DNA from 2 places in the Streptomyces sp. NPDC094147 genome. Region 2 is predicted to be linked to the other one. Evidence: predicted binding sites of a transcription regulator. Region 2 holds the regulator's gene; the other holds the start of a gene.
The links. Region 2 encodes HrcA, which represses chaperone genes, less so after heat shock. Its sites were predicted from a motif close to TTNGCACTCNGNNNNNCNGAGTGCNAA; they were not measured.
Positions count from the first base shown of each region.

Region 1: a site for HrcA is predicted at 1,961-1,987, ahead of groL (chaperonin GroEL). Genes of this name have one in related genera too.

Region 1 is NZ_JBIWHT010000019.1:16,085-19,495, reverse strand. It holds gene thrC (threonine synthase) at 1-644, shown strand, start outside; gene ACIQ8J_RS24640 (MoaD/ThiS family protein) at 675-950, shown strand; gene ACIQ8J_RS24635 (cold-shock protein) at 1,350-1,553, shown strand; gene groL (chaperonin GroEL) at 2,117-3,411, shown strand, end outside.
Region 2 is NZ_JBIWHT010000001.1:784,120-787,530, forward strand. It holds gene dnaJ (molecular chaperone DnaJ) at 38-1,174, opposite strand; gene hrcA (heat-inducible transcriptional repressor HrcA) at 1,175-2,194, opposite strand; gene ACIQ8J_RS03625 (MBL fold metallo-hydrolase) at 2,351-3,070, shown strand; gene ACIQ8J_RS03630 (DUF3097 domain-containing protein) at 3,101-3,411, shown strand, end outside.

The DNA of each region.
Region 1 (3,411 bases), on a different contig from region 2:
AGGGCTGGGGCTTCGTCAACGTCAACCTGCGCCCGTACTACGGCGAGGGTTCCAAGACGCTGGCGTACGAGATCTGCGAGCAGCTCGGCTGGCGGCTGCCCGACCAGCTGGTCATCCCGATCGCCTCCGGCTCCCAACTCACCAAGATCGACAAGGGACTTCAGGAGCTCATCAAGCTCGGCCTGGTCGAGGACAAGCCGTACAAGATCTTCGGCGCGCAGGCCGAGGGCTGCTCCCCGGTGTCGACCGCCTTCAAGGCCGGCCACGACGTGGTACGCCCGCAGAAGCCCGACACCATCGCCAAGTCCCTGGCGATCGGCAACCCGGCGGACGGCCCGTACGTCCTGGACATCGCCCGCCGCACCGGCGGCGCGGTGGAGGATGTCAATGACGAGCAGATCGTCGACGCCATCAAGCTGCTGGCCCGCACCGAGGGCATCTTCGCGGAGACGGCGGGCGGGGTGACGGTCGGCGTCACCCGGAAGCTGATCGAGGCCGGTCTGCTCGACCCTTCGCTCACCACGGTCGTTCTCAACACGGGTGACGGCCTCAAGACCCTCGACGCGGTGGCCCCGACCACCGGCCCGACGGCGACGATCCGCCCGAGCCTGGACGCGTTCCGCGCCGCGGGCCTCGCCCACTGAGCCACTGCCGAACGACTAGGAGTACCGACCATGAGCGTGAACGTCCGCATCCCCACGATTCTCCGCACCTACACCGGCGGTCGGGCCGAGGTCGCCGCCGAGGGCGCGACCCTCGCCGAGGTCATCGCCGACCTGGAGAAGAACCACACCGGGATCGCCGCGCGCGTCCTGGACGACCAGGGCAAGCTGCGCCGCTTCGTCAACGTGTACGTCAACGACGACGACGTGCGCTTCGAGCAGGGCCTTGAGACGGCCACGCCCGAGGGCGCCGGAGTCTCGATCATCCCGGCCGTCGCCGGAGGCTGATCCGCCGCGCGGTTTCCCCGAATTGCCCTCTCCGCACGAGAAGCGGAGGGGGCAATTCTGCATGGTTGAGCGCGGTACAGTTGGGAAAGCCCCCTCGCCGTGTGTGCCAAGTGCATATGAGAACGCGACAACATGGGGTCAAAGTGTGCGAGCCATTTGCTCCTTAAGTGCACTTTGCCCGGCCCGACTTGCCCCGGAATGTTGAATTCATGGCATTCCGCGCCCCGAGTGTGCCCGGAATTCTCGTCCGATTGACCTGTTGCAGAGGGCAGTTGGGCAGATACATTCAGCCGCGGTCGACGCGTTCCGGCGCACACCCTCTCCTGTCGGAGGGTGGAGGTCTGACCCGGGTCCGCGAAGTGCGGTCCCGTGCAAGGGCCAGTAATAGGGGAGTTAGGCATGGCTCAGGGCACCGTCAAGTGGTTCAACGCGGAGAAGGGGTACGGCTTCATCGCGGTCGACGGTGGTGCGGATGTTTTCGTCCACTACAGCGCGATCCAGATGGACGGCTACCGCACCCTTGAAGAAGGTCAGCGAGTCGAGTTCGAGATCTCGCAGGGCCAGAAGGGTCCGCAGGCGGACATGGTCAAGCTCGCCGTCTGATCTCGGCGCGATCGACCACCGACGCACTCACGCATGAAGGGGGCTCCCGAAAGGGTGGCCCCCTTCACGCGTTCCTCCGTCCCCCCGGTGGCGGGCCCCGGTGGCCACTGGGGCTCCGCCCCAGACCCCGTTCGCGCCTGAACGGCGCTCGTCCTCAATCGCCGGACGGGCTTGGGATGTCTGCACAGGGCGCCGGACAGTGCCCCTTGGGGGCGCGGGGAACTGCGCGAGCAACCACGCACGGTCCGCAGCCGTATTACCGGGAAGCCCCTCCGGCGTTTGAGGAGCCGGGGTGTGGGGGGCGGAGCCCCCGCCGGTGCCGGGCGCGCCGCCAAGGGGGCGTAGTGGAGGGCCCCGGTTCAAGAGACTCGCTTGCACTCGCAGGGGTCGAGTGCTAATCATTGGCGTTAGCACTCTCCCAGTGAGAGTGACAGAACTTGGATCGGGTCAGTGAGGCCCGCAGGCCGGGTGGGGCAAGGAACCACAAGGGCTGCAGGCCGTCCGTCGCGGGCACCGGCGCGGTCCACGAAGAACGCCACCCCTGTCCGGGAGGACCACTTCACATGGCCAAGATCATCGCGTTCGACGAGGAGGCACGGCGCGGTCTCGAGCGCGGGATGAACCAGCTCGCCGACGCCGTCAAGGTCACCCTTGGCCCCAAGGGCCGCAACGTCGTCCTCGAGAAGAAGTGGGGCGCCCCCACGATCACCAACGATGGTGTTTCCATCGCCAAGGAGATCGAGCTCGAGGACCCGTTTGAGAAGATCGGCGCCGAGCTGGTCAAGGAAGTCGCCAAGAAGACGGACGACGTCGCCGGTGACGGTACGACCACCGCGACCGTCCTGGCCCAGGCCCTGGTGCGCGAGGGTCTGCGCAACGTGGCCGCCGGCGCCAACCCGATGGCCCTGAAGCGCGGCATCGAGAAGGCCGTCGAGGCCGTCTCCGCTGCTCTGCTTGAGCAGGCCAAGGACGTGGAGACCAAGGAGCAGATCGCCTCCACCGCCTCCATCTCCGCCGCCGACACCCAGATCGGCGAGCTCATCGCCGAGGCGATGGACAAGGTCGGCAAGGAAGGCGTCATCACCGTCGAGGAGTCGCAGACCTTCGGTCTTGAGCTTGAGCTCACCGAGGGCATGCGCTTCGACAAGGGCTACATCTCGGCGTACTTCGCGACCGACATGGAGCGCATGGAGGCGGCCCTGGATGACCCGTACATCCTGATCGTCAACTCCAAGATCTCCTCGGTGAAGGACCTGCTCCCGCTCCTGGAGAAGGTCATGCAGTCGGGCAAGCCGCTGCTGATCATCGCCGAGGACGTCGAGGGCGAGGCGCTGTCGACCCTGGTCGTCAACAAGATCCGCGGCACCTTCAAGTCCGTCGCCGTCAAGGCCCCGGGCTTCGGCGACCGCCGCAAGGCCATGCTCGGTGACATCGCCATCCTCACGGGCGGCACGGTCATCTCCGAGGAGGTCGGCCTCAAGCTGGAGAACGCCGGTCTCGACCTGCTCGGCCGCGCCCGCAAGGTCGTCATCACCAAGGACGAGACGACGATCGTCGACGGTGCCGGTGACAGCGAGCAGGTCCAGGGCCGCGTCAACCAGATCCGCGCCGAGATCGAGAACAGCGACTCGGACTACGACCGCGAGAAGCTGCAGGAGCGCCTGGCGAAGCTCGCCGGCGGTGTTGCGGTCATCAAGGCCGGTGCCGCGACCGAGGTCGAGCTCAAGGAGCGCAAGCACCGCATCGAGGACGCCGTTCGCAACGCGAAGGCGGCCGTCGAGGAGGGCATCGTCGCCGGTGGTGGCGTGGCCCTGCTCCAGGCCTCCGCGGTCTTCGAGAAGCTGGACCTGGAGGGTGA
Region 2 (3,411 bases):
TGCCCGGGAAAGCCGGCCCCTCCTCGTTTCTTTCGGCTCAGCGGCCGTTGAACGCGTCCTTCAGGCGGGAGAACAGGCCCTGCTGGCCCGGCTGGAACTGGCCCGTGGGGCGTTCCTCGCCGCGGAGTTTGGCCAGTTGGCGCAGGAGCTCCTCCTGCTGGGGGTCCAGCTTGCTCGGGGTCAGGACCTCGACGTGCACGATGAGGTCGCCCCGGCCGCCGCCGCGCAGATGCGTGATGCCCCGGCCGTGCAGCGGGATGGACTGGCCGGACTGGGTGCCCGGACGGATGTCCACCTCCTCCATGCCGTCGAGCGTCTGGAGCGGCACCTTCGTGCCGAGCGACGCCGCCGTCATCGGGATGGTGACCGTGCAGTGCAGGTCGTCGCCGCGGCGCTGGAACACGTCGTGCGGGAGTTCGTGGATCTCCACGTACAGGTCGCCGGCGGGGCCGCCGCCGGGGCCGACCTCGCCCTCGCCCGCGAGCTGGATCCGGGTGCCGTTGTCGACACCGGCCGGGATCTTCACGGTGAGCGTGCGGCGCGAGCGGATGCGGCCGTCGCCCGCGCACTCCGGGCACGGGGTGGGGACCACGGTGCCGAAGCCCTGGCACTGGGGGCAGGGGCGCGAGGTCATGACCTGGCCCAGGAAGGACCGGGTGACCTGGGACACCTCGCCGCGGCCGCGGCACATGTCACAGGTCTGCGCGGAGGTGCCGGGAGCGGCGCCCTCGCCCGAGCAGGTCGTGCACACCACGGCGGTGTCGACCTGGATCTCCTTGGTGGTGCCGAAGGCCGCCTCGTTGAGGTCGATCTCCAGGCGGATCATGGCGTCCTGGCCGCGGCGGGTCCGCGAGCGAGGGCCGCGCTGCGAGGCCGTGCCGAAGAAGGCGTCCATGATGTCCGAGAAGTTGCCGAAGCCACCGGCTCCGAAGCCCCCGGCACCGCCGCCGCCCGACGACGACAGCGGGTCGCCGCCGAGGTCGTACACCTGCTTCTTCTGCGGGTCGGAGAGCACCTCGTAAGCGGCGTTGATCTCCTTGAACCGCTCCTGGGTCTTGGGGTCGGGGTTCACATCGGGGTGAAGTTCCCTCGCCAGCCTCCGGAAGGCCTTCTTGATCTCGTCCTGAGATGCGTCGCGGCGCACGCCGAGTACGGCGTAGTAGTCCGTGGCCACTTACGACTCCGCCAGGATCTGTCCGACGTAACGTGCCACTGCGCGTACCGCTCCCATCGTTCCGGGGTAATCCATGCGGGTCGGTCCGACCACGCCGAGTTTGGCGACCGCCTCGCCGCCGGAACCGTAGCCGACCGATACGACGGACGTGGAGTTCAGTCCCTCGTGGGCGTTGTTCTCGTGCCCGATGCGTACGGTCATGCCCGATTCCTTGGCCTCGCCGAGCAGCTTGAGGAGCACGACCTGCTCCTCCAGCGCCTCCAGCACCGGCCTGATGGTCAGCGGGAAGTCGTGTCCGAAGCGGGTGAGATTGGCGGTGCCGCCGATCATCAGCCGCTCCTCGGTCTCTTCGACCAGGGTTTCGAGGAGGGTGGCGAGGACCGTCGAAACGGTTCCTCGGTCCTCCGGTTCAAAGGACTCCGACAAGTCCTGCACGAGCTGCGGCACGTCCGCGAAGCGGCGCCCCACCACCCGTGCGTTGAGCCGGGCCCGCAGGTCCGCGAGCGAGGCGTCGCCGAACGGCGCCGGGCAGTCGACCATGCGCTGCTCGACCCGCCCGGTGTCGGTGATCAGCACCAGCATCAGCCGGGCCGGGGCGAGCGAGAGGAGCTCCACGTGCCGCACCGTCGAGCGGGTCAGCGACGGGTACTGCACGACGGCCACCTGCCGGGTCAGCTGCGCGAGCAGCCGCACCGTACGGGCGACGACGTCGTCCAGGTCGACGGCGCTGTCCAGGAAGTTCTGGATCGCGCGGCGCTCGGGCGACGACAGGGGCTTGACACCGGCGAGCCGGTCGACGAAGAGCCGGTAGCCCTTGTCGGTCGGGATCCGGCCGGCGCTGGTGTGGGGCTGGGCGATGAAGCCCTCCTCCTCCAGTACCGCCATGTCGTTGCGCACGGTCGCCGGCGAGACGCCCAGGGCGTGCCGCTCGGTCAGGGCCTTGGACCCCACCGGCTCCTCGGTGCCGACATAGTCCTGGACGATGGCGCGCAGCACTTCGAGCCTGCGTTCACTGAGCATCGCGCACACCTCCAGTTGCCATCCGTTTGGCACTCGCTGTGTTCGAGTGCCAGCAATCCCCCCGGTCAGTGTACGGCCGACCGGTACGCCCCTAGCAAGGGCGGCCGACCACGCTACCGTGCGACGTCACCGGGGGATTGCGGATAGCGTCGCGTCATGGACGTCAATTGGGAAGAGTTCGGCTGGGAGCGCCTGGGTGACGGGGTGGGCCGCAGGCGCCTGCCCGGCTGGGACGCCACGGCCGGGCTGGTCTCCGGGGAGCACGGACTCCTCCTGTACGACACCGGCTCGACCCTCCAGGAGGGCGCCGAGCTGCGGGCGCAGGCCGAGGCCCTGTTCGGCCGCCGGGTGACCCATATCGCACTCAGCCACCCGCACTTCGACCACGTCCTCGGCACGGCGGCCTTCGCCGCCGCCGAGGTGTTCGGGGCGGTCGGGATCGAGCGCGCCCTGGACCGCGACGAGCTGCGCGCCGACGCGGCGCGCCAGGGCGTGCCGGACGACGCCGCCGCCGAGGCCGCCGACCTGCTGGTCAGACCGCATCACATGGTGTGCGGCGAGTGGACCCTTGACCTGGGCGGCCGCCAGGTCCTGCTCGCCAACGTGGGCCCCGGCCACTCCGGTCACGACCTGGCGCTCCTGGTCCCGGCGAGCGGCGGATCGCCCGAGATCGTCTTCTGCGGCGACCTGGTCGAGGAGTCGGGCGAGCCCCAGGCGGGCCGGGACGCGGTGGTCTCGCGCTGGCCGGCCGCCCTGGACCGGCTGCTGTCGCTGGGCGGCGAGGACGCGGTGTACGTACCCGGGCACGGCGCGGTGGTGGACGCGGCCTTCGTCCGCGCCCAGCGGGACCAACTCGCGGCCAGGTTCGGCTCGTAGGGGCGGGCGGGCCGCCGTATTCTCTGTCGAATGCGCAGCTACAGCCCTGACCTGACGCCCCCTTGGAAGAAGAAGCAGACCCCCGCGCCGGAGGTCCCCGCGGAGGCCGATCTGGTCGTCGAGGAGATCTCCACGGGGTTCTGCGGAGCCGTGATCCGCTGTGAGAAGACGGCCGAGGGTCCGACGGTCACGCTGGAGGACCGCTTCGGCAAGCACCGCGTCTTCCCGCTCGCGCCGCGCGGCTTCCTGCTGGAGGGCAAGGTGGTCACGCTGGTACGCCCCTCCGCCGCCCCCGTGCGCCCCGCCCGCACCGCCTCCGGATCGCTGGCCGTACCGGGCGC